DNA from 4 places in the Mesorhizobium sp. M0227 genome. Region 1 is predicted to be linked to each of the others. Evidence: predicted binding sites of a transcription regulator. Region 1 holds the regulator's gene; each other region holds the start of a gene.

Region 1 (3,064 bases):
ACCTGACCCGCCCTTGATGATGTTGTCCAACGCATTTCCGAACGCAAATCGGTTGGTGCCGGTAACGACGAGGTTCTCGAAATTGTCAGGGAGCTTGTAGCTCATCCATGTGTCGATCGTGTCGATCCCTGCCCCAGGATCCTCGACCACCTTGTTGTTGGTGGAATAGAGATGATAGTAGTCGTCGCCGGCGCCACCGTGGATCGTGACAGTGACGCCGGTGTCTCCCCAGAAGGAGTCGTTGCCGGAGGTGCCATGCAGTTCCGGTCCAGACCCGGTGGCCGAGAACCAATGAGTGGAAGCGCCGGTGTAGGCAAGAGGGATGCCTTTGGCGTTTAAGACCGTGCTCATCAGAAATCCTTCCTCATGGTGTCCGACCTGGTCAAAGGTCCGGCGACCGCTCCCAAAGCAACGCTGCAAGGAACGAGATCGTTCCACGGAATCGTCATTCGATCCGAGACCGCAATAATCGGAAGGCGGATAATGAATAAGGAGGTGATGGCTCAATGTAAATTGAAGCAATTTAGTAAAATCGTATATTTATGCAGAACACACGTCGTTTAACGAACGTATATCTAAGTTAACTCAAATTTATTCTTGCATGGCTTTCTGGTCGGAGTCTGCGGGCAAGATGGCGACGTACCGCCAAGAGCGGTCATCCTCATCAGGTTTCGAATGACCGCATTTGGGCCAAAGCGTCACGTGCTCGCTCCCCATCGATGAGACGAGTGCAACATTCCACTCTTCGCGGCTGTTGGCGACCACGTGCTAATCGAGTTTTCCCGGTCACGATCTATCGGGACGGAACAGCCACCTAGTCTTCCCTGATCGCGTAACCCGCCCCACGGATGGTGCGGATGACATCAGGCATGCGGCCGTTGTTGACCGCCTTGCGCAGCCGGCCGACGTGCACGTCGACAGTGCGTTCGTCGATGTAAATCGTCTCGCCCCAGACATTGTCGAGCAGCTGGCTGCGCGAGAACACGCGGCCGGGGTGGCGCATCATGAATTCGAGCAGGCGGAATTCGGTCGGCCCGAGCCGGATCTCGCTCTTCTTGCGATAGACCCGGTGCGACTCGCGATCGAGCACGATGTCGCCGACCTTTAGCACGCTGGACAGCACTTCCGGCTTGGCCCGGCGCAGCAGCGCCTTGACCCTGGCCATGAACTCCGGCGTCGAGAACGGCTTGACCAGATAGTCGTCGGCGCCGGTCGACAGGCCGCGCACGCGGTCGCTTTCCTCGCCTCGCGCGGTCAGCATGATGATCGGCAGCCGCTCGGTCTCTGGGCGCATTCGCAGGCGCCGGCAGAGTTCGATGCCGGAAACCGCCGGCACCATCCAGTCGAGCACGAGAAGGTCGGGAACGTTCTCCTGCAGCCGGATTTCGGCCTCGTCGCCGCGCGTCACCACCTCGACCTGGTAACCTTCGGATTCAAGATTGTAGCGGAGCAGCACGCCTAGCGGCTCCTCATCCTCCACCACCATGATGCGTGGTGCGATCATCGGCTGGTCACCCCTGTTATGCCGCTGGCGCGGACATTGCCGTCTCGTCCTGCTTCGGACGATTGGCTGGCAGCTGCGTGCCGGTCAAAACATAGTAGGCATTTTCGGCGATGTTGGTCACGTGGTCGCCGATCCGCTCGAGGTTCTTGGCGCAGAACAACAGGTGCGTGCACGCCGTGATGTTGCGGGGATCTTCCATCATGTAGGTCAGCAGCTCGCGGAACACCGAGGTGTATTTGACGTCGATGCGTTCGTCATTGTTTCTGAGCGTGGCAAGCGCTGCCGGGTCGGCGGCGGCGTACTCGTCGACGACCCCCTGCACCTGGATCAGCACCAGTTGCGCCATCGCGTCGATCGAATGCGAAAGGTCGTGCGGCGTGACACTCAGCCCGACAGTGCCGACGCGCTTGGCGATGTTCTTGGCAAGGTCGCCGATGCGCTCAAGGTCGCCGGCCATGCGGATCGAACCGACCACCGCACGCAGATCGTTGGCCATTGGCTGGCGCTTGGCGATCAGCGTGATGGCGCGATCGTCCAGCTCGCGCTGGCGTGCATCCATGATGGCATCATCGGAAACCACGCGCTGCGCCAGCGCATTGTCCGAATTGAGCAAGGCCCTGGTCGAGCCACTGACCATCGAGCGGGCGAGATCGCCCATGTCGCGGATCAGCTGGCTGATCTGCTCCAGATCCTCATCGAAAGATGCGACGGTATGTTCACCCATGATCTTCGTCCCTCGTATGCCTGAGCTCAGCCGAACCGGCCGGTGATGTAGTCCTGGGTGCGTTTGTCGTCGGGGGTGGTGAACATCTTGTCGGTGGCGCCCTCCTCGACCAGATAGCCTAGATGGAACATCGCGGTGCGCTGCGACACGCGCGCTGCCTGCTGCATCGAATGGGTGACGATGACGATGGTATAGTTCTGACGCAGTTCGTCGATCAGTTCCTCGACGCGAGCGGTGGCGATCGGGTCGAGCGCCGAACACGGTTCGTCCATCAGGATCACCTCGGGTGACACGGCGATGGCGCGTGCAATGCACAGACGCTGCTGCTGGCCACCGGAAAGACCCGTGCCAGGTTCTTGCAAACGGTCCTTGACCTCGTTCCAGATCGCCGCCTTCTTCAGGCTCGACTCTACGATCTGATCCATATCGGCCTTGCGCTTGGCCAATCCGTGGATGCGCGGACCATAGGCAACGTTCTCGTAGATCGATTTGGGGAACGGATTGGGTTTCTGGAACACCATGCCGACGCGCGCCCTGAGTTCGACGACATCGATGTTCTTGTCGTAGATGTCTTCTTCGTCGAGCGTTATCTTGCCGGTTACCCGTGCTGAATCGATGGTGTCGTTCATGCGGTTGAGGCAGCGCAGGAAGGTGGACTTGCCGCAGCCGGAGGGGCCGATCAGCGCCGTCACCTGATTCAGGCGCACGTCGAGATTGACATCGAACAGCGCCTGCTTCTCGCCATAGAACACGCCGACCTTGTCGCCGCGCATTTTGATCACTTCGTTCGACTTCATCTTGTCGCCCACTGCGTTTTCAAGGGACTGTTCGGTCAT
Region 2 (3,064 bases), on a different contig from region 1:
CTTTCGGCGGCATTCTGCGTGATCTCCTCGCCGGCGAGCCATCGGTGCTGCTCAGGCCCGAAATCTACGTTACGGCGGCCCTTGCGGGTGCCGGCCTTTACACGCTTGGCGAACTTGCCGGACTGCCGCCGCTCGCCTCGGACCTCGCCGGTTTTGCGGCGGCGTTCCTCGTGCGCGGTGGTGCGCTCAAATTCGGCTGGTCGTTTCCGTCCTACAAGAGCCGACCCGGCAGGCGGCCGGAAGATATTCCGTGAAGAGAGGGAATAGGGAATGGGGAATAGGGAATAGGGAATAGGGAATAGGGAATAGGGAATAGGGAATAGGGAATAGGGAATAATCAGTAGTCACAGGAGCTTAATCGTGGCGTCATCACTACTGCCTACTGCCTACTCAATCTCACGCCGCGAAGCGCTGGGCTTCGCCGCCATAATAGTTGACGTAGCGTGCGCCGATCTCCTTGACCGGCATCACGACGAACACATCGACCGTCGAGAATTCGCGATCGATGACGCAACCATCGCCGATGCGGGCACCGACGCGCAGATAGCCCTTGACCAAAGGCGGCATCGCGGCGATCGCCGCCTTGGCATTGACGGCCTCGATCGGCATCAGATCCATCGAGCAATAGCGCCCGGACACCGCGCGCACGTCCCAGGCCGAGTTCGTCCGGCAGTGGTGGGCTAGGTAGGTGAGCGCCTCGGCATGCGCCGCCGGCACGGTGCCGTGAAAGGACGCGCAGCCGGTCATCACACCGATTTCGTAATGGTTGATGTAAGCCCAGATGCCTTGCCACAACGCCTCGATGGTGCGCTTCGAGCGGTATTCCGGCAACACGCAGGAGCGGCCGAGTTCAAGGAAGCGCTGGCCGGGGTGGCGGGCGATGAGCTTGGTCAGCTCGAATTCACCTTCGGAATAGAAGCCACCGGCCGTGGCCGCGATTTCTTGCCGCAGCAGCCGATATGTGCCGACGATGCGGCGATGTTCGGGACCGGAAAGCGTGGTGTCCAAAACCAGCAGATGGTCGCAGAGCGGATCGAACCGATCGGTGTCCCGGCGGTCATGGGCCTGGAACAGGTCCTTCCTGGCGCCAAGTTCGTCGTAGAACACCCGGTAGCGCACTTCCTGCGCGGCCGCGATCTCGGCCTCGTTGCGAGCGAGCCGCACTTCAAGATTGCCTATACGGCCCAGCGCAGCGCCCTTTATGACGGAATCGACGTTACGTCCGGCAAGCAAGGCGCTGCTGGCGTTCGGCCGAGTGTCACATTCCGGCATAACTGTATGCACGAGTGATTCTCCTTCGAGCCATCCCTCTTGGCACGGGGATACGGTGTAGGTGCAACAGGATTGTGACAGTACCGTGATACGACGTCATGGGCAATACTTCGTCGGCTGGCGAATACGATCAACCGGCTACGTTTAAGTGATCGCCCGTGCCGAATGGCGGTGGAAAGCTCAGGCCGCGACGACCTGCCCCTCGACGGCATTGACCAGCGCCTCGGGGTCGAGCGGCTTGGTGACAAAGCCGCTGGCGCCATGGGCCAACACCGCATGACGGGTCTTTTCCTGGCTGTCGGCCGACAGCACCATGATCGGCACCGGCCGCACTGCACTTTCTTCCTCATGGCGGCGGATGGCGGCAATCGCGTCCAGCCCGTCCATGACCGGCATGTGGAGATCCATCAAGACCACGTCGAAGCGGTCCTTGTGCGCGGCGCCGGTGACAGCCTCGACGGCGGCCTTGCCGTTGCCGACCACCTTGACGCGATGCCCGGCCTTCAGCAGCGTGGCGCGGGCCAGCATGGCGTTGATGTCATTGTCCTCGGCGATCAGCACCGACAGGCCGCGCTGGCGGTTGCCGATGGCGCGCAGCGTCGGCGCGCCGCGCCTTTCCGGCTGCGGCGGGCCGAGGCTCGGAGCATGGCTGCTCAACAGCACACGCAGAAGTGTTCCGCCACGCACCGGTCTGGCCAGGAAGGTTGCGTAGCCGCTGGCTCGGAACTCGCCAAGCATGCCGCGATCGGTCGGCGCGATCAGCGTGATCGCCTCACAGTCGGAGAAACCGCTTTGGCGCAGGCGCTTGAGCAGCCTTCCGTCGCCTTCTTCCATCGCTGCATCGACCAGGATCGCATCGCAGCCGGCGGCGAAAGGCGCGGCCTGTGCGGCAGTGGTGGCGATGTCGACCGCGCCGCCATTGGCGCGGATGGTGCGGGCGATGGCGTCGGCCTCGACGGCGTTCTTCGACAGGATCACCGCGCGTCTGCCCGAGAGAGCATTCTGGTGGCCCTGCGGCGCTTCGGTGGCCGCTATCGCAGGGATTTCGAAGACGAACTCGGATCCCTGGCCGAGCCGGCTGGATACCGAGATCGTGCCGCCCATGGCGGCCACCAGGCGTCTGGAGATGGCAAGGCCGAGGCCGGCCCCGCCATGTGTGCGTGTCGACGTGCCGTCGGCCTGCTCGAACTCCTCGAAAATGCGCTCCAGGTCGGCATCACGCAGGCCCGGACCGGTATCGGCGATGGTGAAGCATATGCGGTCGCTGGTTTCGGTGCGTGCGCGTGCTATGCTCACCAGCACGCCGCCGCTGTCGGTGAACTTGATGGCGTTGCCGATGAGGTTGAGAAGCACCTGCCTGACCTTGCCCGGATCGGCGGTGATCAATTGCGGCACGTCGGGTTCGACATGGCAACCCAGCCCGATATCCTTGGCGAAAGCCCGCGCTGCCAGCAATTCGATGATGTTGTCGGCGATCTCGCGCACCGACATCGGCTGCGGCTCGGGGTCGAAACGCCCGGCTTCGATCTTGGAATAGTCGAGAAGATCCTCGATCAGGGCAAGCAATGCGCTGGCCGAGGTCGAGACGGCGCCGACATAGGTTTGCTGCTCCGGCGACAGGCTGGTGTCGGCCAGCAACCTGGCCATCCCCATGATGCCGTTCATCGGGGTGCGGATTTCATGGCTGACGGTGGCGAGGAAGCGCGATTTGGCCTGGCTGGCATATTCGGCCCGTTCGCGTGCGGTGATCAGCGAGGATTCGGCGCGTTTGCGGGCGGTGATGTCGCGGGCG
Region 3 (3,064 bases), on a different contig from region 1:
GTTCCTGATCGTAATTTGGTGGTCGCGCCATATCGGCTCCTTTTCACTGCCTCGCGGCTCTGGTCCTGCCTAGGAGCATTAGCCGTCAAACACAACAGCTGAAGCGATAGTGCGTCGATGATGGCCAGGCTTGCAAGATGCGCGTTGCAATGAAGGGCCAGGCTCGTCATTGCGGCGGCCGATACCTATCGCCGTCGATTTGTCGATCAGATGCCGCTTCGGTCAATCACCAGATCGGCGGCACCAAAACGGTCCTTTGCCGTCAATTGCTGGTGCCAGTAGGGATAGAGCAAGGGCGGCCGGCTCACCACGTCGAGGCGCTCGCGCTCCTCGCCGGAAAGCACCAGGCTTGCCGCAGCGATGTTGTCCTGGAACTGCGTTTCGGTCCTGCCGCCGATCACCAGCGAACTGACAGCCGGCCGGCCAAGCAGCCAGGCCAGCGCCACCTGCGCTGCCGACACCCCGCGTTGCGCGCCGATCTCCACAAGCACATCGACGATCCGCCACAGCCGGTCCTCGTCGCGGATCGGCGGTTCGGACCAGCCGGCGAGCTGCCGGGCGGTGGGGCTGTCACGGCGGTATTTACCGGACAGCAATCCGCCGGCAAGCGGGCTCCAGACCAGAACGCCCAACCCCTGGTCGACGGAAATCGGCAGCAGTTCGTACTCCGCCTCGCGCGCTTCCAGCGTGTAATGGATCTGCTGCGTAACGAAGCGCGGCTGATGATGGCTGTCGCTGATGCCGAGCGCCTTCATCACTTGCCAGCCGGAATAGTTGGAGCAGCCGACATAGCGGATCTTGCCCTGGGCAACCAGCGTGTCGAGCGCGGCGATGGTTTCCTCCAGCGGTGTCACACCATCCCAGTCGTGCAGGAAGTAGATGTCGATGACGTCTGTCTTGAGCCGCTTCAGGCTCTTCTCGCATTCGCGGATCAGGTGATGGCGCGACAGGCCTTCATCGTTGGGACCGTTACCGATCCGCATCCGCGCCTTGGAGGCGATCAGCACGTCACCCTTGCGCTTGCCGCCGAGCGCTTCGCCGATGATTTCTTCCGACATGCCGTTCGAATAGACATTGGCGGTGTCGATGACATTGATGCCGGCGTCGATGCAGAGATCGATCATCCGGCGCGCCTCGTCGAGGTCGGTCTTGCCGACAGCCGAAAATGCGCCGGCGCCGCCGAAAGTCATGGTGCCCATGGTCAGCGTCGATACTTTCAGGCCGGAACGGCCGAGAGTGCGGTATTCCATGTCGGTCCTCGCGATTGCATTGAGAAGGGGTTGGGAAGGGCGCCCGAATGTGGCTGCTATTTGTAGGACAATTTGCGCGGTATGTCTCCATGCCAGGGCGGCGGATCGATCATGCCTCGCGGGTTTTTGCAGTGGTGGCGATCAGGTCAGGCTGCAATAAAACCGTCATTGCGGGCCTATATTGAAGTCGGCTCAGGCGTTGCCGTTCCGGGCTGTAAGCCGGGAGTTTGGGGCGCCGATCGACAGAGCTTGCAAGTGGAGCAGCCGATAATGACCGAGCTAAAACAGAATTCTGCGGCCAGGGATTGGCTTGAAGCCGAACTCGCCGACACGCTCGACGAAGACTATGAGCTCGAAATGTCGGAGCCGGCGCTGTCGATGGAGATCGCCAAGATCTACAAGAATTCGCATCCGCCTTCGATCGATCGCATGCAATATTTTCGCGACCTGATCAGCCTGCAGTCCGAATTGATCAAGCTGCAGTCCTGGGTCGCCTATCACAAGAAGAAGCTGGTGGTGATCTTCGAGGGACGCGACTCGGCCGGCAAGGGCGGTGTCATCAAGCGCATCACCCAGCGGCTCAATCCGCGCATCTGCCGTGTTGTGGCACTGCCGGCGCCGACCGAGCGCGAAAAGTCGCAATGGTATTTCCAGCGCTATGTCCCGCATCTGCCGGCCGGCGGCGAGATCGTGCTGTTCGACCGCTCATGGTACAACCGCTCGGGCGTCGAGCGGGTGATGGGTTTTGCCCAGCCCGATCAGGTCGAAGAATTCTTTCACGACGTGCCGGAGTTCGAGCGCATGCTGGTCCGCTCGGGCATTACCGTGGTCAAATACTGGTTCTCGATCACCGACGAGGAACAGCAGATGCGCTTCCTGATGCGCATCCATGATCCGATGAAGCAGTGGAAACTGTCGCCGATGGACCTGCAGTCGCGCGTGCGCTGGGAGCAATACACCAAGGCCAAGGAAGAGACCTTCGCCCGCACCAACATCTCGGAAGCGCCCTGGTTCATCGTCGAGGGCAACGACAAGAAGCGCGCGCGGCTGAACTGCATCGACCATCTGCTCAGGCAATTGCCTTACGAGGAGGTGCCGCACGAGGAGATCACGCTGCCGGAGCGCGTCTTCAACCCCGAATACGAACGCCAGGTGCTGCCGCGCGAGCTTTACGTGCCGGAGAAGTATTGAGATAGACGAAGCTGCGATCTCCCCCTCGAGGGGGGAGATTGGCTCTCCACCTACGCCCGCTTGATGATGACGTGCGTGGCGAGCGGCGTCGCCACCTGCTCGTTGCAGACATAACCGAGCTTGAGCATGTCCAGGCCGGTAAAAAGGTTCTCGCCCGTGCCCAGCAGCACCGGCGCGATCGCCAGATGCATCTCGTCGATCAGTTTTTCCTGCAGATATTGCCGGATGGTGGCGACGCCGCCGCCGACCCGCACGTCCTTGCCGCCAGCGGCAGCCTTAGCCTGTTCAAGAGCTGAATGGATACCGTCAGTGACGAAGTGGAAAGTGGTGCCGCCCTCCATCGTGATCGGTTCCCGCTTGTGATGGGTGAGCACGAAAACCGGCACATGATAGGGCGGGTTGTCGCCCCACCAGCCCTTCCAGCTGTCGTCAGGCCACTCGCCGCGGATCGGTCCGAACATGTTTCGGCCGAGGATCCAGGCGCCGACATTTTCGAAGCTGCGCGCCGCGAACGCCTCGTTGACGTCGGTGGTGCCGCCATCTTGTCCGAGCACCATCTCTCGGAAGGTGCGGGTGTCGACAAACCACTTGTGCAAGGATTCCCCACCGACGCCGAGAGGATT
Region 4 (3,064 bases), on a different contig from region 1:
TCCATCGTCTTGATGCGCGTCGTGCGCGGCAGGCAGGCAATGCCATCAGCGGTGGCGAGTATGATGTCGACGCCTCTGGGAAAGCGCTTGATGTTCTGTTTCCACTGCTCGACGAAATGGCGCGGCATCTGTGCCGGCGCGATCGTGGCGCTGGTTTCGATGCCGGGACCTTCGAGCAACAGCGGCGTGCCGGACACGAGATCGCCGACTTGCAGGATCAGCGTGGTCGAACGGTCGGGATAGTCCTGGGTGCCCTGCGAAAAACCATCGAGCGACATCATCTCGGCCGGGGCCGCGATGAAGGCGAAATGCGCATCGGCCGGTGTGTTGGCCAATGGCGCGCCGGTGTGGAACCCAAGCCAGGGTCTGATCGCGGTGGAAGCTTGCAGGGTCTGGTCGAGCCAGAGCGGGGTGTCGTTATCGCACAGCGCCAGTGCGATGGCGCCGGCGGCCGCCGAGAGCGGCGCCGGCGGGCGGGCGAAGGCCGGCAGCGGCTGCACGCTGCCTGGCCGCGCCATTGCGTCCATGACGGCGCGGAACACCGTCTGGGCATTGAAGACCGGATCGGCGAAACCGCCCTCTATCGATTGCGCTGCAATGTCCATCAGTCTTCTCCGCGAACCATGGTGAAGAAATCCACCTTCGTTGCCGCCGTCTCGGCGCGGCGTTTTTCATGCGCTGCGGTCAGAGCCGACCGCAGGGGCGCTATCAGTCCGGTCTCGACTTCATTGCGGCGGGCAGGGTCCTGCCACAGCGCGTCGGCGATGGCCGCCAGCTTCGCCTTCTGCTTGTCGCGGCCAAGCGCATAGCAATGTCCGACCTGCCCGGAGGGCAGCCGGACGGTGGCGCGGGTGACGGTCGCCTCGCCGACGTTGAAGGGCGCGCCGCCGCCGCCGATGCGGCCGCGCACGGTGACCAGCCCGGTCTCGGGGCCGCGCAGCAGTTCTGCTTCCGAAGGCAATCCGGCTTCATTCCAGAGCCGGACGATGTCATCGCCGCTGGATTGCGCCAGTGTCGCCATGGCGGCCTTGCGCTCGGCCTGGTCGCGGGCTTCCTGTCCTCGCATCATCAGCATTCCTCTTTGTCAATTTGTCTATTGATATAGACAACTATACAAATTATACCTATTATCTAACGCGTGTCCATGACGGGTGGATGACAGCGATATAAGACTGGGCGCTGGAAGGTTGGGGCAATGATAGTCGGGCGGCTGGCAGCGGACAGCATCGAGCGGCGCAGTGGCGTTTCGCTGTGGCGGCAGATCGCCGACAAGATCCTGCATGCGATCGCCATCGGCGATTTCACGGAGAATGCAGCGTTGCCGCCGGAGGTGGCGCTGGCAGAACGCTATGGCGTCAACCGTCACACGGTGCGCAGCGCCATATCGGCCCTTGTAAGGGAAGGCGTGCTGCGGGCCGAGCAGGGGCGCGGCACCTTCGTACTGTCGCGCAAGCGGCTGTCCTATCCGATCGGCGCGCGCACACGCTTTTCGACAGGGCTGCAAGGGCAAACGACGGAACGGCACATCGTCCTGCTCGCCTCGTCGATCGAGCCGGCCAGCCAGCGCGTTGCCGAGGGCCTTGGCCTTGCCAGGGGAGCCGATGTGATCCGGTTGGAAACGCGCGGCGAAGCCGACGGACGGCCGGTGTCGCGTGCTGCCGGCTGGTTCGAGGCCCGGCGCTTTGCCGGCATCGATGCCGCGATGGCGCAAACCGGCTCGATCACCGCATCGCTGGCGCGTTTCGGCATCGACGACTATCTCCGGCAATCGACCGTGCTGTCGGCGCGCCATGCCGATGCGGCGGACCTTGCCGACCTCGACCTGCTGCCGGGCGCCATCGTGCTGGTCACGGTTGCCGTCAACGTCACGCCGGACGGCCAGCCGATCCAGTTTTCCGAGTCGCGCTTCCCGGCCGAGCGGGTGGAGCTGAAGCTGTCGGCGCTGTAGCTAACGTCGTCATCCTTGGGCGAAGCAGGAGCGCAGCTCCGTCGCGGAGACCCAAGGATCCATGCCGCGATCTCGGGCGAAGAGCGCAGCGGCGCAGAATTCTGCACCGAAGCAACGCTCTCAGGTCACGGCATGGATCCTATGGTCTGCGCCGCGTCGCTTCGCTCCTCGCTCCGCCATAGGATGACGAAGCGATGGATGTTGCGGCTAGTCGCCAAAGCATCAGATCTACCAAGTTGGGCGCTCAACGATCTCCGAATTCGTGTCGAACAGGCGCCTCTATCCGACCTCGATCACAGCCTTGATCAGGCCGGATTTCTCGTGTGCCCAGCGGGCGAGATCGCGCGGCGTGCCGGCGAGTGTGGTGCGGTGTGTGACGAGCTTGGCCAGGGGCACGGCGCCGTTGCGGATCGAGGCGGCGACGTGATCGAAGTCGGCGCGCAGCGCGTTGCGGCTGCCGATCAGCGTCATCTCGCGCTTGTGGAATTCCGGATCGGAAAAGCTGATGTCGTCCTTGACGACGGAGACCAGCACCAGCGTTCCGCCATGCGCGACATGGGCGAAAGCCGACTGCACCGATTGGGTGTTGCCGGTGGCGTCGAAGACGACATCGAAGCCTTCGCCTGATGTCGCTCCCTTGACCAGATCGGGCACCGCGCCGCGCGACCCGTCGAGGGTCTGGAAACCAAGCTCATTTGCGGCGAAGGCGAGCCTTTCACTGCTCATGTCGAGCAGCGTCACGTCGAGCCCGGCGATGCGGGCGAAGATGGCGGTGCCGAGCCCGATCGGGCCAGCGCCGATGACCAGCGTGCGGGCGCCGGGGTCGGCGCGGGCGCGCCGCACTGCATGCGCGCCGATGGCCAGGAACTCGACTGCGGCGGCGTCGGCCAGCGAAAGGCCGTTGGCGGGATAGAGATTTTGCGCCGGCACCAGAATCCGTTCGCACATGGCGCCGTCTCGATGCACGCCCAAGACCTCGATCCTGACGCAGCAATTGGGCTTGCCGTGCCGGCAGGCGATGCACTTGCCGCAGGAAAGATAGGGGTTGATCACCACGGGCTCACCAACGGCAAGATCGACGCCGTCGCCGGCCTCGACGATCGTTCCCGACACCTC

Evidence for each region. Region 1 encodes PhoB, which activates phosphate uptake and scavenging genes when phosphate is short. Its sites were predicted from a motif close to TGTCATNNANCTGTCAT; they were not measured.
Region 2: olsB (l-ornithine N(alpha)-acyltransferase) is a predicted target of PhoB. The motif match lies at 1,336-1,352, and genes of this name have one in related genera.
Region 3: ppk2 (polyphosphate kinase 2) is a predicted target of PhoB. The motif match lies at 1,403-1,419, and genes of this name have one in related genera.
Region 4: phnF (phosphonate metabolism transcriptional regulator PhnF) is a predicted target of PhoB. The motif match lies at 1,145-1,161, and genes of this name have one in related genera.

What each region holds. Positions count from the first base shown of each region.
Region 1 is NZ_JAMYSJ010000003.1:287,216-290,279, reverse strand. It holds gene eglC (endo-1,3-1,4-beta-glycanase EglC) at 1-351, opposite strand, end outside; gene phoB (phosphate regulon transcriptional regulator PhoB) at 815-1,504, opposite strand; gene phoU (phosphate signaling complex protein PhoU) at 1,521-2,228, opposite strand; gene pstB (phosphate ABC transporter ATP-binding protein PstB) at 2,255-3,064, opposite strand, start outside.
Region 2 is NZ_JAMYSJ010000005.1:165,281-168,344, reverse strand. It holds gene NKJ00_RS09720 (trimeric intracellular cation channel family protein) at 1-254, shown strand, start outside; gene olsB (l-ornithine N(alpha)-acyltransferase) at 397-1,272, opposite strand; gene NKJ00_RS09710 (response regulator) at 1,453-3,064, opposite strand, start outside.
Region 3 is NZ_JAMYSJ010000006.1:225,680-228,743, forward strand. It holds gene NKJ00_RS11395 (hypothetical protein) at 1-31, opposite strand, end outside; gene NKJ00_RS11400 (aldo/keto reductase) at 207-1,250, opposite strand; gene ppk2 (polyphosphate kinase 2) at 1,521-2,441, shown strand; gene NKJ00_RS11410 (dihydrofolate reductase family protein) at 2,492-3,064, opposite strand, start outside.
Region 4 is NZ_JAMYSJ010000005.1:224,711-227,774, reverse strand. It holds gene phnH (phosphonate C-P lyase system protein PhnH) at 1-605, opposite strand, end outside; gene phnG (phosphonate C-P lyase system protein PhnG) at 605-1,066, opposite strand; gene phnF (phosphonate metabolism transcriptional regulator PhnF) at 1,199-1,948, shown strand; gene NKJ00_RS09975 (zinc-binding alcohol dehydrogenase family protein) at 2,228-3,064, opposite strand, start outside.